One region of the Bradyrhizobium sp. B039 genome, then DNA from elsewhere that is predicted to be linked to it. Evidence: predicted binding sites of a transcription regulator. Region 1 holds the regulator's gene; each other region holds the start of a gene.
The links. The regulator HrcA, encoded in region 1, represses chaperone genes, less so after heat shock. The targets are predictions, from matches to a motif close to GTTAGCACTCNCNNNNNGNGAGTGCTAAC.
Positions count from the first base shown of each region.

Region 2: a site for HrcA is predicted at 1,332-1,360, ahead of groES (co-chaperone GroES). Genes of this name have one in related genera too.
Region 3: a site for HrcA is predicted at 1,379-1,407, ahead of AAFG50_RS09510 (co-chaperone GroES). Genes of this name have one in related genera too.
Region 4: a site for HrcA is predicted at 1,980-2,008, ahead of AAFG50_RS27175 (co-chaperone GroES). Genes of this name have one in related genera too.

Region 1 covers NZ_CP152416.1:8,918,552-8,923,547, forward strand. Annotated here, with positions in the region: gene pncA (bifunctional nicotinamidase/pyrazinamidase) at 1-643, shown strand, start outside; gene grpE (nucleotide exchange factor GrpE) at 744-1,361, opposite strand; gene hrcA (heat-inducible transcriptional repressor HrcA) at 1,459-2,547, opposite strand; gene rph (ribonuclease PH) at 2,723-3,436, shown strand; gene rdgB (RdgB/HAM1 family non-canonical purine NTP pyrophosphatase) at 3,448-4,083, shown strand; gene hemW (radical SAM family heme chaperone HemW) at 4,070-4,996, shown strand, end outside.
Region 2 covers NZ_CP152416.1:5,330,008-5,335,003, reverse strand. Annotated here, with positions in the region: gene groL (chaperonin GroEL) at 1-853, opposite strand, end outside; gene groES (co-chaperone GroES) at 902-1,216, opposite strand; gene AAFG50_RS25110 (hypothetical protein) at 1,490-1,693, shown strand; gene AAFG50_RS25105 (DUF2905 domain-containing protein) at 1,773-2,096, opposite strand; gene AAFG50_RS25100 (ETC complex I subunit) at 2,141-2,857, opposite strand; gene AAFG50_RS25095 (Hsp20/alpha crystallin family protein) at 2,911-3,402, opposite strand; gene AAFG50_RS25090 (Hsp20 family protein) at 3,496-3,948, opposite strand; gene AAFG50_RS25085 (Hsp20 family protein) at 4,430-4,885, shown strand; gene AAFG50_RS25080 (hypothetical protein) at 4,953-4,996, shown strand, end outside.
Region 3 covers NZ_CP152416.1:1,991,863-1,996,858, reverse strand. Annotated here, with positions in the region: gene AAFG50_RS09515 (PLP-dependent aminotransferase family protein) at 1-886, shown strand, start outside; gene AAFG50_RS09510 (co-chaperone GroES) at 1,439-1,753, shown strand; gene groL (chaperonin GroEL) at 1,825-3,477, shown strand; gene AAFG50_RS09500 (hypothetical protein) at 4,076-4,381, shown strand; gene AAFG50_RS09495 (ABC transporter permease) at 4,645-4,996, opposite strand, start outside.
Region 4 covers NZ_CP152416.1:5,731,562-5,736,557, forward strand. Annotated here, with positions in the region: gene AAFG50_RS27165 (tetratricopeptide repeat protein) at 1-1,375, shown strand, start outside; gene AAFG50_RS27170 (usg protein) at 1,384-1,671, opposite strand; gene AAFG50_RS27175 (co-chaperone GroES) at 2,051-2,365, shown strand; gene groL (chaperonin GroEL) at 2,408-4,048, shown strand; partial or broken gene AAFG50_RS27185 (GIY-YIG nuclease family protein) at 4,231-4,516, opposite strand; gene lepB (signal peptidase I) at 4,580-4,996, opposite strand, start outside.

The DNA of each region.
Region 1 (4,996 bases):
CGCATCGATCAAGCCGGACGATGCGTCCGCGCTGCTCGTGATCGACGTGCAGAACTGCTTCCTGCCGGGCGGCAGCCTCGCGGTGAAGGAAGGCGAGCAGGTGGTGCCCGTCATCAACAAGATCTCGAAAGCGTTTTCGAATGTGGTGATGACGCAGGACTGGCACACGCCCGGCCACGTTTCGTTTGCGTCGGTACACTCCGGCAAGAAGCCGTTCGAGACCATCGACCTGCCTTACGGCAAGCAGGTGCTGTGGCCCGACCATTGCGTGCAGGGCACTGACGGCGCTTCGCTGTCGAAGGACCTCGCAATCCCGCACGCCGAGCTCATCATCCGCAAGGGTTTTCACAAGGACGTCGACAGCTACTCGGCCTTCCTCGAAGCCGACGGCAAGACCTCGACCGGCCTCGCCGGCTATTTGAAGGGCCGCAAGATCAAGCGCGTCTTCGTCGCTGGCCTCGCGACAGATTTCTGCGTCGCCTGGACCGCGCTCGACGCGCGCAAGGCGGGCTTCGAAGTCTATGTCGTGGAAGACGCCTGCCGCGGCATCGACACGCAGGGCTCGCTGGCAAAAGCCTGGGCCGACATGGCCAAGGCCGGCGTGAAGCGGATTCAGTCTGCGGATATCGCGGCGAGCGCGTAAGACCAGCCATCAGTCGTTCCGGGGCGGCTCGAAGAGCCGAACCCGGAATCTCGAGATTCCGGGTTCGATGCTTCGCATCGCCCCGGAATGACGTCAGAACTCAGTTCGCCGCGCTGTTCGGCTCGTTGGTGTTGGCGGCGGACGCAGCCTTCGCGCCGCCCTTGGCGACCCCAACGAGGGCCGGACGCAGCACGCGCTCGCCGATGGTGTAGCCGGCCTGCATGACCTGCACGACCGTACCGGCGGGCACCGACGCATCAGGCACTTCGAACATCGCCTGCTGGAAGTTCGGGTCGAACTTCTGACCCTGCGGATCGAACTTCTTCACGCCGTGCTTTTCCAGCGCGTTGAGCAGCGAGCGCTCGGTGAGCTCGACGCCCTCGATCAGCGAGGTCAGGCCGGGATCGGCCGCGGCGCGGGCCTCGGCGGGAACCGCGTCGAGCGCGCGCTGGAGATTGTCGGCGATGTCGAGCACGTCGCGGGCAAAGCCGGTGATGCCGTAGAGACGGGCGTCGGCGACCTCCTTGGTGGTGCGCTTGCGCAGATTTTCCATCTCCGCCAGCGTCCGCAGCATACGGTCGCGCGCCTCGGCGGCTTCCTTCTGCAACAGCTCGACCGAGCCCGGCTCGGGATCGTCGGGCATGATGTAGGGCTTCGACACCACGGGCTCGCCGGTCGGCGCGGTCGTGTCTTCGGGTTGCCGGTCTCGATCGGTCATCGGCTCTCTTTTCGAATTTGTCTCAGGGATTTTTCTGGCCCGGATATCGTGCTTCGGACGCCGAAAATCAAGCGCCCGTGATCGCCTCAGCCGCCGGTCAGCCCCCCAGAAGGCGGCTGACGATCCGGGCGGCGTAGTCCACGGTCGGGATCACACGGGCATAATTCAGCCGTGTCGGCCCGATCACACCCAGAACGCCGACGATGTGGCCGGCGGCATCCCGATACGGCGAGATGATGGTCGAGGAGCCCGACAAGGAAAACAGCTTGTTCTCCGAACCGATGAAAATCCTCACGCCTTCCGCGGTCTCGGCCCGGCCGAGCAGGTCGATGACGCCGCGCTTGGTCTCGAGGTCGTCGAACAAGAGGCGGACCCGCTCCAGATCCTCCAGCGCGTGCAAATCTTCCAGCAGATTGGCGTGGCCGCGGACGATGAGCTGGCGGTCCTCGTTCTCGCCGCCGGACCAGCTGGCGATCCCGGCCGAAATCACCTTCTGCGTCAGCTGATCGAGCTCGGCACGGGCCTCCCCGAGCGCGGTTTCGAGCTCGAGCCGCGCTTCGGCCAGGGTCCGGCCGCGAATCCGCGAATTGAGGAAATTGCCGGCCTCGGTGATCGCCGAGGAGGGAACTCCGGGTGGCAGCGTCAGCACGCGGTTTTCGACCTGGCCGTCCTCGCCGACCAGGATCACCAGCGCTTTTTCCGGTTCCAGCCGGACGAATTCGATGTGTTTCAGCCGCGCGTTGGATTTCGGCGTCAGCACCACCGCGGCGGCGCGGGTCAGGCCCGACAGCCGCGTCAGCGCCTGGTCCAGCGCCGCCTCGACCGACTGCGCCTGACCGACGGAGGTGAGCTGGCTCTGGATCGACTGCCGCTCAGCGTCATTGAGGTCGCCCACCTGCATCAAGGCGTCGACGAAGAAGCGCAGGCCGAGTTCCGTCGGCAGCCGGCCGGCGGACGTATGCGGGGCATAGATCAGGCCAAGCTGTTCCAGATCGGCCATGACGTTGCGAACCGAGGCCGGCGACAGCGGCATCGCGATCAGCCGTGAAATATTGCGTGAGCCCACCGGCTCGCCGGTTGCGAGATAGCTTTCGACAATTTGACGAAAGATGTCGCGGGACCGCTCATTCAGCTGGGCGAGCCCTGCGCGCGGCGCGATCAGATGGATCGGATCGTGATGGGCCACAGACAGCAACTCCTCTCAGATGCTTACAATTTGGCCATCCGGGAGGTCCCTGACAAGCGTGGTTTTGCACTTGCTCGACAAGTTGCTTGGGGACCGAAAAGGCCTTGCCGCTCACCCTCACCCCACCTACAAGCACCGCGAACAGCCTATTCCCGTGAGTTTTGGAGGATTTCCCATGCGGCCAAGCCGCCGTGCGCCCGACGAATTGCGCCCCGTGACGCTGGAGCGCGGCGTGGTCAAATATGCGGAAGGCTCCTGCCTGGTGAAATTCGGCGACACCCATGTGCTGGTCACCGCCACGCTGGAGGACCGCCTGCCGCCGTGGCTGAAGGGCCAGGGCCGCGGCTGGGTCACCGCGGAATACGGCATGCTGCCGCGCGCGACCTCGGAACGCACCCGCCGCGAGGCCTCCGCCGGCAAGCAGAGCGGCCGCACCGTCGAGATCCAGCGCCTGATTGGCCGCTCCCTTCGCACCATCATCAATCTCGAAGCGCTCGGCGAGCGCCAGATCACGGTCGATTGCGACGTGCTCCAGGCCGACGGCGGCACGCGCACGGCCTCGATCACCGGCGCCTGGGTCGCGCTCGCCGATTGCGTCAACTGGATGAAGGCGCGCAACATGGTCAAGGCCAACGTGCTGCGCGACAACGTCGCCGCGATCTCCTGCGGCATCTACAACGGCACGCCCGTGCTCGACCTCGACTATGCCGAGGATTCGGAAGCCCAGACCGACGCCAATTTCGTCATGACCGGCGATGGCCGCATCATCGAGGTGCAGGGCACCGCGGAACGCGAACCGTTCACACAAGACGAGCTCCTGGCGCTGATGGCGCTGGCCCAGAAGGGTATCGCGCGCCTCGTGGACTTGCAGAAACTGGCCGTCGCGTAGTCAATAGGCCCATGCACCGCCGAATCACCGGAAAGCTCGTCATCGCCACCCACAATCCCGGCAAGCTCGCCGAGATGAAGGAGCTTTTGGCGCCTTACGGCATCGAGGCGGTGTCGGCCGGCGAGCTCGGCCTTTCCGAGCCGGACGAGACCGGCAACGATTTTCGCAGCAACGCCGCGATCAAGGCGATCGCGGCCGCGCACGCGTCCAAGCTTCCGTCCTTCGCCGATGATTCCGGCATCGTGGTCGACGCGCTCGACGGCGCGCCCGGCATCTACAGTGCGCGCTGGGCCGGACCGACCAAGGACTTCACCGCGGCGATGACGCGGATCGAGCGCCTGTTGCAGGAGCGCGGCGCGACCGCGCCCGACAAGCGCAAGGCGCACTTCGTCTCCGCGCTCTGCGTCGCCTGGCCCGACGATCATCTCGAAGAGGTCGAGGCGCGCGTCGACGGCACGCTGGTCTGGCCGCCGCGCGGCACCGCCGGCTTCGGCTATGATCCGATGTTTCGGCCCGACGGGCACACGCGCACCTTCGGCGAGATGACCAGCATCGAGAAGCACGGCCTGCCGCCGCTCGGCCTTGCCCTGTCGCACCGTGCCCGCGCCTTCGTGAAACTGGCGGAGATCTGCCTTGAGCCGCGCTAACGAAGCCTTCGGCGTCTACGTGCACTGGCCGTTCTGCCTGTCGAAGTGCCCCTATTGCGACTTCAACAGCCATGTCCGCCATGCCGCAATCGACGAAGCACGCTTCGCCTCCGCCTTCGCGCGCGAGATCGAAACGACCGCGCAGCGCGCGCCCGGCCGCGAGGTCACCTCGATCTTCCTCGGCGGCGGCACGCCGTCGCTGATGCAGCCCGCGACCGTCGGCGCCGTGCTCGATTCGATCGGCAAGCACTGGCAGGTCGCTCGTGATGTCGAAGTCACGCTGGAAGCGAACCCGACCAGCGTCGAGGCCACGCGCTTCGCCGGCTATCGCGCCGCCGGCGTCAACCGCGTCTCGCTCGGCGTGCAGGCGCTCGACGATGCTTCGCTGAAGGCGCTCGGCCGCATGCACAGCGCGCGCGAAGCGCTGGACGCGGTCGCCATCGCGCGCCGCTCGTTCGAGCGTTATTCGTTCGACCTGATCTACGCCCGCCCCGACCAGACGCCGGCGATGTGGGCCGATGAACTGCGTCTTGCGATCGCGGAGGCGGCCGAGCATCTGTCGCTCTATCAATTGACGATCGAGGAGGGCACGCCGTTTTTCGGCCTGCACCAGGCCGGCAAATTGAAGACGCCGGACGAGGCGGTCGCGCGCGCGCTCTACGACGTCACGCAGGAAACCTGCGACAAGCTCGGCCTGCCCGCTTACGAGATCTCCAATCACGCGCGGCGCGGCGCCGAATGCCGGCACAATCTGGTCTACTGGCGCGGCGACGAATATGCCGGCATCGGCCCCGGCGCGCACGGCCGGCTCGATATCGACGGGATCAGGCACGCCACCGCCACCGAGAAGCGTCCCGAAGCCTGGCTGTTGCGGGTCGAGACCAACGGCCACGGCGTCGTCACCGACGATCTC
Region 2 (4,996 bases), 3.6 Mb from region 1:
GGCGATCGCCGAAGCCGGGCGCCTTCACGGCCGCGACCTTCAACCCGCCGCGCAGCCGGTTGACGACGAGGGTCGCGAGCGCTTCACCTTCGACATCCTCGGCAACGACGAGCAGCGGCTTGCCGGACTGCACGACGGCTTCGAGCAGCGGCAGCATGGACTGCAGGGTCGACAGCTTCTTCTCATGGATGAGGATGTAGGGGTCTTCGAACTCGACCCGCATCTTCTCGGCATTGGTGACGAAGTAGGGTGACGCATAGCCGCGATCGAACTGCATGCCTTCGACCACCTCGAGCTCGGTATCGAGGCTCTTGGCCTCCTCGACGGTGATGACCCCGTCGTTACCGACCTTCTGCATGGCGTCGGCGAGAAAGCGGCCGATCTCAATATCGCCATTGGCCGAGATGGTCGCGATCTGGGCGATCTCCTCGTTGGTGGTGACTTTTTTGGCGTGCGCCTTCAAATCATTGACGATGGCTTCTACGGCCAGATCGATGCCGCGCTTGAGGTCCATCGGGTTCATGCCGGCGGCGACGGATTTCGCGCCTTCCTTGACGATGGCCTGGGCCAGTACGGTCGCGGTGGTCGTCCCGTCGCCTGCGAGGTCACTCGTCTTGGAGGCGACCTCCCGCACCATCTGCGCGCCCATGTTCTCGAACTTGTCCTCCAGTTCGATCTCCTTGGCGACGGTCACGCCATCCTTGGTGATGCGCGGCGCACCGAAGGATTTCTCGATCACGACATTCCGCCCCTTGGGGCCGAGCGTGACCTTGACCGCATTCGCCAGCGTATCCACTCCCCGCAACACCCGGTCACGGGCGTCTGTGGAGAATTTCACTTCCTTGGCAGCCATGTTCGTTGCTCCTCTCTCCTCAATGACTGTCGGCTTCGCAAGTTGTGCTCAGGCGGCCTTCTTGACCGAGCCGGTCTTGTCGACCACGCCCAGAAGATCGCTCTCCTTCATGATCAAGTAGTCCTGGCCGTCGATCTTCACTTCAGTACCCGACCATTTGCCGAACAAAACGCGGTCTCCCGGCTTGACATCGATCGGGATCAACTGGCCTTGCTCGTTTCTGCCACCGGAGCCCGCGGCGATGATCTCGCCTTCCTGCGGCTTCTCCTTTGCGGTGTCGGGAATGATGATGCCGCCGGCGGTCTTTTCCTCGGCATCAATGCGGCGCACAAGCACGCGGTCGTGCAGCGGGCGGAAATGCATACACATCCTCCATGTCAGTTCAGCGATGTCCAAAAACCGGGTCCGGGCAACCGGCCCCCGGGCGAAAACGACCTAGGATCCGAAAAACGGCCGTTCAAGAGGTCTTTTAAAAATTTTTGTCACTCCGGCCGTCTGACTGCCAACCGCGGTCTTGAACGGCGGATTTGGCTCGACCAGTTAATTGGAAAGAGATCTTCCATTCATCGCCCTCGCTCCGGAGCTGACTGCGGATTGAGGCGTCAGCGAATGTAGAACCCGCCAAGAACGACGAACATGGACGACTATCGCGACGTGGTGACTGCTGGTCTGGCGGTGCTGTGCGCAGGTCTCATGTTGGTCGCCGGCCTCCTGTACATTCTGGGTTCGTCCGACGGGTCAAAACCGGCGGAGATTGAGCCGCCAAGCCCGCAAGTCGCTGCATCGAGTCCTTTGGAGATGGCGCCGGCGAAGCACCATTCGATCGCCAATTTCAGATGAAGGCAAACTGAGGCGCGGTGCCAGAAGCACCGGCGAGGTGCACGCATGGCCAGACCAAGCTCCGCTTGGGCTGCGCTCTTCAGCGGTTCAGGACCCAATAGACCAGGCTGAGCACTGCGCTCAAAAGCAAACATGTCATCAAAGGGAAATAGAACGTCATACTCTCCCGTTCGATCACGACGTCGCCGGGCAACCGACCCAGACCGATCCGGCTGAGATAAGGCCACAGCAGGCCGGCCATTAGACTTACAATGCCGAGAGTAATCAGAAAGCGCGCCATTGTTGCCGATCCTGCGGCTTGAAGATCAAAGGCCAATTTCAGATGCCTGGGTCGTCGTCGCTTCTTTTCCTGCTTTCGCTTAGCCTTCAACACGTCCGCTTGAGTGCGATAGGCCTTTGCCAAGTTAGGCGCCCCGCCGTGAGCGGGCCGACCACCTGCGCTCGAAGTCAGCTTGCCTTTCTGTCGACATGCTCGAAGGATGCTTCCGTAATCTGCGGCTCCTCGAGATCGAGTAGCGCGTCGATCACCTCCTGGAGATGGGAAGGCGTCGCCAGCAAGTTGCCTTTCGAGTGCTCCGTCTCAATCTGAGAGGCATGAAGAGCCCAGCGCCGCAGGATGTCGCGCTTTCGCGTTGGCGACAGATTGCTGTCCAGCAGCACCTGGTGCGGATCCGCGTAGCTCTCGGCAGGTTCAGCCCCAGGCCCGAACCCGTGGCGGATCACCTCCCGCCCAAGGGTCCGCTCAATCCATTCCAGCCGCCGGCGGCGCTGCTGGCTGGCGGCTGGGCCCTCAACGTCGGGATTGTCCGAAATCAGGCGCGGCTTCGCCCCCTGCGCCGGCAAGCCCTCCACTGAGTATTGCAGACCTTGGCGGCGCGCATATGCGATGGCGGCTTCGGCGGACGGGAACGAAAGTTCGACCTGCGAGAGGGGATCGTCGTCGCCGGTCCAACCCATCAGGGGTTCGATGTACGGGGCCGAGCGGCGCTCGAAACGCAGCGTCCAGCGCTGGGCGCGCGCACGTCCCGAAGTCATCGGCGAGGGGGTAGGCTTGTAGATCACGGCCTGCGCATCCGCCGGAAATACCGACTTCGTCACCACCGGCTCCGGGACGGGCCGGCGCGCCGTAAAGTCCGAATGTGCCGATAAAGGCGTGACGTTCATGAACGCCTCCTTCGAGCCGGGCGGGCGGGAGCTGGGCTCCCGTCCGCTTCGTCTTACTTTCCGTTGATTGCGATCCTTTTCACCTTCCGCTGTTCCGTAGGCGACTTCGGCAGCGTGACGGTGAGGATCCCGTCCTTGAAGGACGCGGCGACTTTATCCTGGTCGACGTCGTCGACGGGAATGCGCCGCTCGAAACGTCCGTAGTAGCGCTCGCTGAAGCGACGCTCCTTGTCTTTCGTTTCGCTCTTCTTCTCGCCGCTGATCGTCAGCACGCCGTCGGCAAGTTCGACCTCGACGTCTTTCTGTTCGATGCCGGGAAGCTCGGCGATAACTTTCACTTCCTTGTCGGTCTCGTTGAACTCGACGCTCGGCCACCCCATTGTCGCCGGCGGGGCGAACTGGCCGATATCGACGCCGCGAAACACGTCGTCGAACAGCCGATTCATCTCGCGATGCAGCGAGAGAAACGGGTTGTCTACCTCGGTGCGTCGCGCAGGCAGATTGCGGGAGCCGTTGTTCCACGGAATGAGTTCGCGTAGTGCCATTGTGGTCCTCCTTTCTTGGGTTTGGTCGTCAATGGGCCAGCAGTCCGCAGCGCGGACCTAGCCGCGCAGCGGTTCGATGGGCAGCAGCCAGTGTCAGGCCGCCTGCGTCCGATCGCTCCTCTGGTGGTCGTTGCCGGCAACGTCGATCGCGATTTGACGCGGCTTCAGCGCCTCCGGCATTTCCCGAGTCAGGGCAATCCTGAGCAGGCCGTCTTCGAACGTCGCGTCCTTGACCTGGACGTAGTCGGCCAGGTTGAATACGCGCCGGAAGGGCCGGACGGAGATTCCACGATACAGGTAGTCGCGTTCATCCTCGTCGGTCTTGCGGCCTTCGACCGTGAGCGTCGAGCGCTCTGCGGTGATCGCCACGTCGTCCGGGGTGAAACCGACCAGCGCCAGCGAAATCCGGTACTGGTCCTCGCTGGTGCGCTCGATATCATACGGCGGGTAAGTGTCGCCGTTGTCTACCGTATCGTTCACCAGATTTAAGAGGCGGTCGAACCCGATGGTCGAACGCCAGAAGGGTGATAGATCGTAGGTTCTCATAACCACATCCTCCTCTGAGCAATATGGATAGGAGCAACATCGGATTCTGCCCGATGGCGTCTGCCGGACCCGAGAGGCATCCGGCGCCACGCTCCCGCGTGGCTGCACAAAAACTAGGATGGGGCGATTTTGTTTCAAGAGGAGTGTAGGACAGAGAAGCGACCGGCCGACGGACCGGTCATGCCACACGAAGGCTCCTGGAAAGTCGAACATCGCCGCGTCGGCCGACGACGGGCAAAGACTCGGAGCGGGCCTCATGTAGCCCCGCCCTGGTGGCACTGCGGAAGCCCGTTATCTAGACGGCCCCGGATGGCTGAAAATTTTCCGGCCCTCCCTTGAAACCAAACTCGGTTTCTCTAATTTTCGAGTCGCCGCCGCAGGGCGGCTCTCCGGGCGCCTGACGGGCTCGGCGAATCCAGAGACGGGCACCGGTCGTGTCCGGTGCCGCTCGTAACCATTTTGCTCCGTGGAGGATCTGGCTATGCGCAGTTACGACTTCTCACCGCTCTGGCGTTCGACCATCGGTTTCGACCGCCTTTTCGACCTCGCTGAATCCGCCCAGCGCGCGACCGAGGACAATTACCCGCCCTACAACATCGAACGGCTCGGCGACGATCGCTACCAGATTTCGCTCGCGGTGGCCGGCTTCTCTCCCGACGAAATCTCGGTGACGGCCGAGCAGAACGTCGTGACGATCGAGGGCAACAAGACGGACAAGACTGAACGCGAATTTATGTACCGCGGCATCTCGACCCGCGCGTTCAAGCGCCAGTTCAACCTGGCCGACTACGTTCAGGTCAAGAACGCGTCCTTCGACAACGGTCTGCTCAAGATCGAACTCGTCCGGGAGATTCCCGAGGCCATGAAGCCGCGACGGATCGCCATCAATGGAGCGACGCCGGACAACCTGCACAAGCTCGAATCCAGGGCGGCTTGAACCAGTACGTATTGCGGCGGCCCGGTCTACGGGCCGTCCATCCACTCGTCTTCGAAGGGAGGAAAACATGCGGCCGACGACCGCCACCGACAACGTCTTCGACTTCCAAGC
Region 3 (4,996 bases), 2.0 Mb from region 1:
CCAGATCATCATCACCGGCGGCTACTGCAGCGGCTTGGGACTGGCGCTCCGTGTGCTCGGCCTCGAACGGAGAAGAGTCTGGATGGAGGATCCAGGCTTCCCAATCACCCGGCATGGCCTGGAGCTCGCAGGATTGTCGCTCGCCCCAATCCCGGTTGATGCGGACGGCATTGATGTCAGTTATGGCCTGAACCATGAGCCCGATGCGGCGCTGGTTGTTGTAACTCCAGGGCAGCAGGCGCCGCTCGGGTGCACGTTGTCGCTGGAGAGGCGCTTGCGCCTTCTCGACTGGGCCGCTCAGAAAGGGGCGTGGGTGATCGAGGATGACTATCTGAGCGAGCTTCAACTGAAGGGTCGGGCCACACCGGCACTTGCCTCGCTCGATCGCGCCGGGCGCGTCATTCACATCGGATCTTTCAGCAAGACTCTGACCCCCACCCTGCGGCTGGGCTTTCTGGTCGCTCCTCCGTCGCTGACGTCTCAGTTCGCCGAGGTCGCGGCGTGTCTCGCGCCGGCGCCTGGGCCGTCTGTGCAACTCGCGACTGCAAAATTCATGCGTGACGGCCACTATATGCGGCATCTTCGACGTACGAAGCGTGTCTATGCAGCGCGAGGCGACGCGTTGCTAAAGACCCTTCGCCCACGCGCCAAGGACATAACGATCGCTGGATTGGCGGTGCTAATGCAATTGCCGGACGGGACACCAGACCTCTCCATCGCCAGGGAAATGCTGTCGTTCGGATTGGCGCCTGCTCCGCTATCGCCCTGGTATGCAGAGGCAGCTTCCGCACGATCCGGTTTGCTGCTAGGCATCGCGACAGCTCCTAACAAGCGTCTCGCGGCGTCTTGCGACCGCCTCCTTGGGATCATCGATCGTCTTATGTGACGAACGCAGAGGCAGGGCGCTCGCGAGGACAACGCTCATAAGGTACGTCGTGGCCTTGCTGGAAGAGTCAAGCAGGGTTTGGCTGCAGGACTGGCGAAGGGAGAGAATCTAGAAAGAAAGTTCCTCTTCCGCTGCATCCCAGGTGCTCTGGGTAGGCGAGAGGGACAAGATTTGCCGGCCTCTCCGCGTACCGCCGCGGGTCTAGACTGCCGTTGGACGCGGCATCATTGTACCCGAACAGGCTAATCCAGACGCGCGCAACCCTGCCCGGCTAGCCATTTGGATGGCAAAGCCAAACAACAACCTGGGCAGACGGTACAAGCCCGCCTAAAGTTTCCTCAGCGGCTTCCTCCGACCAGCCCAGACTTGATTCCAGGGGCTCCTTTAGGTGGCTCTGAATGGGCCCTCCGCGGACCGGTGAGGACGACGGATTTTCGAAATCCTTCGCGGCTTTGTCTTGTTTGCCGACCAAGCCGGCTTATTTTCGGAGCGGTCAGCACTCGCTAGCTTCGACTGCTATTTCAAAAAGCGACTAGAAGATAGGAGGAGAGCATGAAATTCCGTCCGCTTCACGACCGGGTCGTGGTCAAGCGCATCGACGCGGAAGAGAAGACCGCTGGCGGCATCATCATTCCCGACACGGTCAAGGAGAAACCCTCCCAAGGTGAAGTCATCGCCGTTGGCCCCGGCGGTCGTGACGAAAGCGGCAAGCTGATCCCGATCGACGTCCGGGTCGGTGACCGCGTATTGTTCGGCAAGTGGTCCGGCACCGAAGTCAAGATCGACACCCAGGAGCTGTTGATCATGAAGGAGAGCGACATCATGGGCGTTCTCACCGACGTGTCTTCCAAGAAGAAGGCCGCCTAGTCCACCGCTCAAGCGCCTGTCGAGCGCCTCATCAAGGGTGAAACCAAGTCAAAAACTCAGGGAAACCCACTATGTCAGCAAAAGAAGTCAAATTCGGAGTCGATGCCCGCGACCGCATGCTGCGCGGTGTCGACATCCTCCACAATGCGGTAAAAGTGACGCTCGGACCGAAGGGCCGCAACGTCGTCCTCGACAAGTCGTTCGGCGCTCCCCGTATTACCAAGGATGGCGTCACCGTCGCCAAGGAGATCGAGCTCGAGGACAAGTTCGAGAACATGGGCGCCCAGATGGTGCGCGAAGTCGCCTCCAAGTCCGCAGACGCGGCTGGCGACGGCACCACCACCGCGACCGTGCTCGCCGCTGCGATCGTCCGTGAAGGCGCCAAGTCGGTTGCCGCCGGCATGAACCCGATGGATCTGAAGCGCGGTATCGACATGGCTGTGGAAGCCGTGGTCGCCGACCTCGTCAAAAACTCCAAGAAGGTCACCTCGAACGAGGAAATCGCCCAGGTCGGCACGATTTCAGCCAATGGCGATGCGGAGATCGGCAAGTTCATCTCCGACGCCATGAAGAAGGTCGGCAACGAGGGTGTCATCACCGTTGAGGAAGCCAAGTCGCTCGAGACCGAACTCGAAGTTGTCGAGGGCATGCAGTTCGACCGCGGCTATATCTCGCCCTACTTCGTCACCAACGCCGATAAGATGCGCGTTGAAATGGATGATGCCTACGTCCTGATTAATGAGAAAAAGCTATCTCAGTTGAATGAACTACTTCCCTTGTTGGAAGCCGTGGTGCAGAGCGGCAAGCCGCTTGTGATTATCGCCGAAGACGTCGAAGGCGAAGCGCTCGCCACCCTCGTCGTCAACCGTCTCCGCGGCGGCCTGAAGGTCGCGGCCGTCAAGGCTCCGGGCTTCGGCGATCGCCGCAAGGCCATGCTCCAGGACATCGCGATCCTAACCGGCGGCCAGGCGATCTCGGAAGACCTCGGCATCAAGCTCGAGAACGTCACGCTCAATATGCTCGGTCGCGCCAAGAAGGTGATGATCGACAAGGAGAACACCACGATCGTCAGCGGCGCCGGCAAGAAGGCCGACATCGAAGCGCGCGTGGCGCAAATCAAGGCGCAGATCGAGGAGACCACCTCGGACTACGACCGTGAGAAGCTGCAGGAGCGTCTTGCCAAGCTCGCGGGCGGCGTCGCGGTGATCCGCGTCGGCGGCGCGACTGAGGTCGAGGTGAAGGAGCGCAAGGATCGCGTGGACGATGCGATGCATGCGACCCGCGCGGCGGTTGAAGAAGGCATCCTGCCAGGCGGCGGCGTTGCGCTACTGCGTGCCTCCGAGCACCTCAAGGGCATTCGCACCAAAAATGACGACCAGAAGACCGGGGTCGAGATCGTGCGCAAGGCGTTGTCCTACCCGGCCCGCCAGATCGCAATCAACGCGGGCGAGGACGGCTCGGTCATCGTCGGCAAGATCCTCGAAAAGGATCAGTACTCGTACGGCTACGACTCGCAGACCGGCGAATACGGCAACCTGGTCTCCAAGGGTATCATCGATCCGACTAAGGTGGTTCGAGTGGCGATCCAGAACGCGGCGTCCGTCGCAGCGCTCCTGATCACCACCGAAGCTATGGTGGCGGAAGTGCCGAAGAAGAACACCGGTGCGGGCGGCATGCCTCCGGGCGGCGGCGGCATGGGTGGCATGGGGGGTATGGACTTCTAAATCCGACATTCAGAGCTCAACAATTAAGGCTCGGCAGCGACGCCGAGCCTTTGCTGATTTCCTAGCGGTCAGCCGCGGTCCAACACTTGCGCACCGTATTGCGCGAGCGCGTCGAAGCCTGCGCCGCCGACGAGTTCGAGGGGGAAACCGCCCGGAATCATCCTGAGGAGCCTCCATTCCCGAAAACAGCGACCGACGCTCGCCGCCCAAAATAAAGAGATTGCCAATCATACCAGGACGATGCGCCTCGCGAAGAGTCCAATCGCGGCGATCGTGCACGGGCAGCTTCTCAGCTCTGTGAACCGGTGCGACCGGCCCCGATCCGCCATCTTTTCCCAACCACGTCGCCGTAAGTTCGCTCTTGGACAGACTGCCTCAACGGGTCCGTCTCAAACTAACGATGTTTCATATCTGGCGATTGCCAAGCGGCGCGCCCCGGCAGCCCTTTAGGGTTGAAGGCCACGGGCTATTTTCGCATTTAGGTTGCGATATTTTCCCGGTGCGATGCGACAGGATTCCTTGCGTTGTTGGGACACACAAAGCCAGCTAGTATTCTTCAATTGATTTGCTGAATGCTGTTTCCAGTCGGAGTATTTCCATGGCTAGCCGAGCAGTATCCCGTGATGATTTTAAAGGCTTGTTCGCGCTCTTTGCATTCGCGGCGCAACACAACGAAAACCACCACGGTGCGTCTCGGCTGCTCCACCTGTTCATGTCCAGCCGATATATTCCTGATGACCTTCTCGATCTATGGTCAGAGTGCGCCGAGGCAACTGGTCCTGAAACTATAGGCGAACAACTCTGCCTGCGCGCTCACGCGGTGGCTGACGGCAGTTCGAGCTACGACCATGCCAGCGCATTTCTGCACGCGTTGCTCAAAGCGCTCGATCAAACACAGCACTGAGCCTTCGTCGACCACTTGCTGACCCTGCGCCTTATTGCTCCGAACGACTACACCGTTCACGACGACGGCAGCCGCGTTCGGCCGCATCCGAGATGATCAGTCTGCTTAGCCCCTAGAAGCAGACCAGGTACAGACGGCCCAGTACGGACGCGAAGAGCCACTCCAGACGTCATTGGCATGGCGCAGACCTGATCATCGCCATGTATTGTGCGCGAGCCGAGAGTGGTGCGCCACGGACGTTTAGCTGCGTCGAGCGTTACCGCTTACACGGACCTTAGTAGCGCCGCCGGATCCAAACGCGCCGCCCGCTGAGCGGGTAGCAGACCGAAGATAATGCCGATGAGACTGGAGCAGGCGATCGCGATCAGCGCCATCCGTTCGTTGAATTCAGTTGGCCAACCTAGCGCGGCGGGAACAACGCGCGCGCATGCGTAGCCAACGGCCAGTCCCAACAGGCCGCCGATCGTGCATAGGAGCACCGCTTCGAACAGAAACTGTCGACGGATGTCCTGCGGTCTGCCGCCGAATGCCAGTCGAATGCCTATTTCATTAATCCGTTCGGTCACCGACACGAGCATGATGTTCATCACCCCAATGCCGCCGACTAGCAATGAG
Region 4 (4,996 bases), 3.2 Mb from region 1:
AGCGATCGCTGTCGATCCCGATGCTGTTCAAGCTCACCTGGTACGGGGCATTTGTCTTGCCGCACTTGGGCGGGTCGACGAAGCCCTGGCCAGTTACGACAGAGCCCTTGAAATCGAGCCTGACTTCCCGAGCGCGATCTCCAACAAGATTTTCACGCTCGATTTCGCGGCGGATGCCAGCGTCGAGCAGCATCAGCGAGCGCGGCAAGTCTGGTGGGAGCGGATCGGCGCGAAGTTCGCCTCAGAAGCGGCGAGACCGCACGACAACAGCCGCGATCCGGATCGCCCCCTGGTGCTCGGCTATGTCTCGTCGGATTTCAACGCGCATTCGGCCGCGTTCATATTCAAGCCGGTCCTGCAATACCGTGACCGGGCACAATTCGAGATCGTGTGCTACTCTTGTTCGTCGAAAGTGGATGCGGCGACCGACGAATTTCAAAAGATCGCCGATCGCTGGCGCGACGCCTCGCAATGGAGCGACGATCGCCTCGCCGCCGAGATCCGCGCCGATGGCGTCGATATCCTGATCGATCTATCCGGCCACACCAAAGGAAACCGCCTCGGCGTGTTTGCGCGCAAGCCGGCGCCGATCCAGGCCCATGGCTGGGGTCACGGCACCGGCACCGGGCTGCCGACGATCGATTATCTGTTCTCCGACCCGGTCGCGATTCCTGCCGCGGTCCGGCATCTGTTTGCGGAAACCGTTGTCGACCTGCCGTGCTTTGTGACGCTGGAGCCGCTGCCGATCGAGCTTGCGCGGGCCTCAACGCCGGCGATCTCGAACGGCTTCGTCACATTCGGTGTCTTCAACCGCATCAGCAAGATTTCGGACCAGGCCGCGCAGGCCTGGTCCCGGATTCTCGAGCGGGTGCCGGGGTCACGACTGCTGATCAAGGATGTTGCGCTGGACGATCAACTGGTCCGCGACAATCTGCTGGCGAGGCTTGCAACTTGCGGAGTGCCGGCCGAACGCGTCGATCTGCTCGGAACCACCTTGCGAGTCGATCATCTGGCATCGTTCAATCGCGTCGATATTGCCCTCGACCCGTTCCCGCAGAATGGCGGCGTCAGCACGTTGGAAGCCTTGCAGATGGGCGTGCCCGTGGTGGCGAAGCTCGGGAACAGTCTGCCCAGCCGTGCCGCCGGCTCCATCCTCACCGCGCTTGGCCTGCCGGACTGGGTTACGGACAGCGAGGAGGCATATGTCGACATCGCGGTGAGCCGCGCGACTGAGATCGACGACCTCGACAAATTGCGCCGCGAGTTGCCCGGACAGGTCAGGGCTGCGCCCGCCTGCAACCCGGTCGCCTACGCGCAAGCGGCGGACGAGGCCTATCGCGCGATGTGGAAGCGCTATTGCAGCAGCGACGCCTGATCGCTGCGTCAATGCAGCCTGAACACGCCGTCCACCGCACGTAGCTCGGCCGGCTTGATCAGCTTGGAATGCGCGACGGTGACCGAATAGAGGGGACCGTCGAGCTTTTGCTGCCAGAACGCCAGGAAATCGGTCAGCGCCGGGAATTTCGGGAAGAGATCGTAGTTCTGCCAGACATAGGTCTGAAGCAGCGAAGGATGATCCGGCATCCGATAGAGAATTTCAGCCGTCGTCAGCCCGTAACCCAGCACCTGTTTCCGGAAGTCGTCGGAAACAACCCCAACCCGCGAGACCATGCCAACCTCCTTTGCAGGAGCGCATTCAGGGGGTGGCTTGATCCGGTACGCTGCTTACGAGCCACCCGGTGGAGATGCGCTCACATGAGAGAAATGTGACGCAAACTGACAACCCATCTCAAGCCCAAAAGTTTAACAAGCTGTTGAAATTCAATGCGTTAGCAGCAGAGACGGCTCCGTGCTAATACGGTCCGGCGGACGGTTAACGATGGGAAAGAGATTCTGGCAGCCGGGCCTTCCGAGTGCTTATTTTTCTGCTAGAAGCCCTTGCCCCCGCAAAATTCCTGTCCTATTTCAGCCTCACCCGTGCTAGCACTCGCGGGCACAGACTGCTAACAATCTGAAATCATCAACCCGAGCAATTGCTTAGGAGGACTGCATGAAATTCCGTCCGCTTCACGACCGCGTCGTGGTCAAGCGCATCGACGCAGAAGAGAAGACCGCTGGCGGCATCATCATTCCCGACACTGCCAAGGAAAAGCCCTCCCAGGGCGAAGTCGTCGCCGTCGGCCCCGGTGGCCGCGACGAAGCCGGCAAGCTGATCCCGATCGACCTGAAGGTCGGCGACCGCGTGCTGTTCGGCAAGTGGTCCGGCACCGAGGTCAAGATCGACAGCGTCGATCTCTTGATCATGAAGGAAAGCGACATCATGGGCGTCCTCGACGTCCCCGCTTCCAAGAAGAAGGCGGCCTAAGAGCCCCCTCTCGCCCCCAGCCAACCTCAAGGAAAAATCCAGATGGCAGCTAAAGAAGTCAAATTCTCGGTTGATGCGCGCGACAAGATGCTGCGCGGCGTCGACATTCTCGCCAACGCGGTGAAGGTCACGCTCGGTCCGAAGGGCCGCAACGTCGTGCTCGACAAGTCGTTCGGCGCTCCCCGCATCACCAAGGACGGCGTCACCGTCGCCAAGGAGATCGAGCTCGAGGACAAGTTCGAGAACATGGGCGCGCAGATGGTGCGCGAAGTCGCCTCCAAGTCCGCTGATGCGGCCGGCGACGGCACCACCACCGCGACCGTGCTCGCCCAGGCGATCGTGCGCGAAGGCGCCAAGTCGGTTGCCGCCGGCATGAACCCGATGGACCTCAAGCGCGGTATCGACCTCGCGGTCGAAGCCGTCGTTGCGGACCTCGTCAAAAACTCCAAGAAGGTCACCTCGAACGACGAGATCGCCCAGGTCGGCACCATCTCGGCCAACGGCGACGCGGAGATCGGCAAGTTCCTGGCCGACGCCATGAAGAAGGTCGGCAACGAGGGTGTCATCACCGTCGAGGAAGCCAAGTCGCTCGAGACCGAGCTCGACGTCGTCGAGGGTATGCAGTTCGACCGCGGCTACATCTCGCCCTACTTCGTCACCAACGCCGACAAGATGCGCGTTGAGATGGACGACGCCTACATCCTCATCAACGAGAAGAAGCTCTCCTCGCTGAACGAGCTGCTGCCGCTGCTCGAGGCCGTGGTGCAGACCGGCAAGCCGCTGGTCATCGTCGCCGAGGACGTCGAGGGTGAAGCCCTCGCGACCCTGGTCGTGAACCGTCTGCGCGGTGGTCTGAAGGTCGCGGCCGTCAAGGCTCCGGGCTTCGGCGATCGCCGCAAGGCCATGCTGCAGGACATCGCGATCCTGACCGGCGGCCAGGCGATCTCGGAAGATCTCGGCATCAAGCTCGAGAACGTCACGCTCAACATGCTCGGTCGCGCCAAGAAGGTGATGATCGACAAGGAGAACACCACGATCGTCAACGGCGCCGGCAAGAAGGCCGACATCGAGGCGCGCGTGTCCCAGATCAAGGCGCAGATCGAGGAAACCACCTCGGATTACGACCGTGAGAAGCTCCAGGAGCGTCTCGCCAAGCTCGCTGGCGGCGTCGCGGTGATCCGCGTCGGCGGCGCGACCGAGGTCGAGGTGAAGGAGCGCAAGGATCGCGTTGATGACGCGATGCACGCGACCCGCGCGGCTGTGGAAGAAGGCATCGTCCCGGGCGGCGGCGTCGCTCTGCTCCGTGCTTCCGAGCAGCTCAAGGGCTTGCGCACCAAGAACGACGACCAGAAGACCGGCGTCGAGATCGTGCGCAAGGCGCTGTCGGCTCCCGCTCGCCAGATCGCGATCAACGCCGGTGAAGACGGCTCGGTGATCGTCGGCAAGATCCTGGAGAACAAGACGTACGCTTACGGCTTCGACTCCCAGACCGGCGAGTACGTCAACCTGGTCACCAAGGGCATCATCGACCCGACCAAGGTGGTCCGCACCGCGATCCAGAACGCAGCCTCGGTTGCGGCCCTGCTGATCACCACGGAAGCGATGGTCGCCGAGCTGCCCAAGAAGGGCGGCGCCGGCCCCGCGATGCCTCCGGGCGGCGGCATGGGCGGCATGGACTTCTAAGCGACGAAGTCGTCCCTGACGCGGTGCAGCGCAAAGCGGTGCACCACAGATCCGGGATCTCGCTCTACAAATACGAAGCCCCGGCAGCGATGCCGGGGTTTTTGTTTGTGGCGCAACTCTCCCCACCTCGTCATTCCGGGGCGCGCGAAGCGCGAGCCCGGAATCCATAACCACGAACCTGAGTTGGCTATCCCAGGATAGAGATCATCCCAATTCGGGTTCTGCTCCTCGATCAAGCGCGTCTTCCAATCCCGACGCCCACTTCTTGAGCTCCTTCTCGCGTGCGATGGCGCTCGCGGGGTCGTCGTAGATCTCGAACAAAACGAGCTTGTCGATGCCATACTTCGTCGTGACGCCGGGGACGGCTTTGCTCCTTGTGCTCGTAGACACGGCGCACGAGATCATTGGTCACGCCAATGTAGAGCGTGCCGTGCTCCTGCTCGCGAGGATGTAGACGTAGTAGGCCATTCCATCCGCCTGGGGTTATGGATTCCGGGCTCGGCGCTTTGCGCCGCCCCGGAATGACCAAAGCTACCACACCTTCCCCATCCGCTCGCCTCGCAAGCGGCCGTCGGCGTCGAGCGACCAGAATATCCGCGTCACCTTGCCGACGAGATGGTCCATCGGGACGAAGCCCATCGCCGATATCATGCGGCTGTCGGTGGAGTTGTCTCTGTTATCGCCGAGCGCGAAGAAATGGCCCGGCGGCACCGTGTAGACGCTGGTGTTGTCGAGGTAGCCATTGTCGACGCAATCGTAGGTCACATAGCTCGCGCCGTTCGGCAGCGTCTCGCGCCAGCGCTTGATCTTCGTGCCGTCGTCGGTCCCGCAGACGGCCCCGCCCGCCACGCTCGCCAGCGCGACGCGGGTCACCGGCCTGTCGTTGAGGACGAGTTGCCCACCGCGCATCTGGACCCGGTCGCCCGGCAGCGCCACCACACGCTTGAC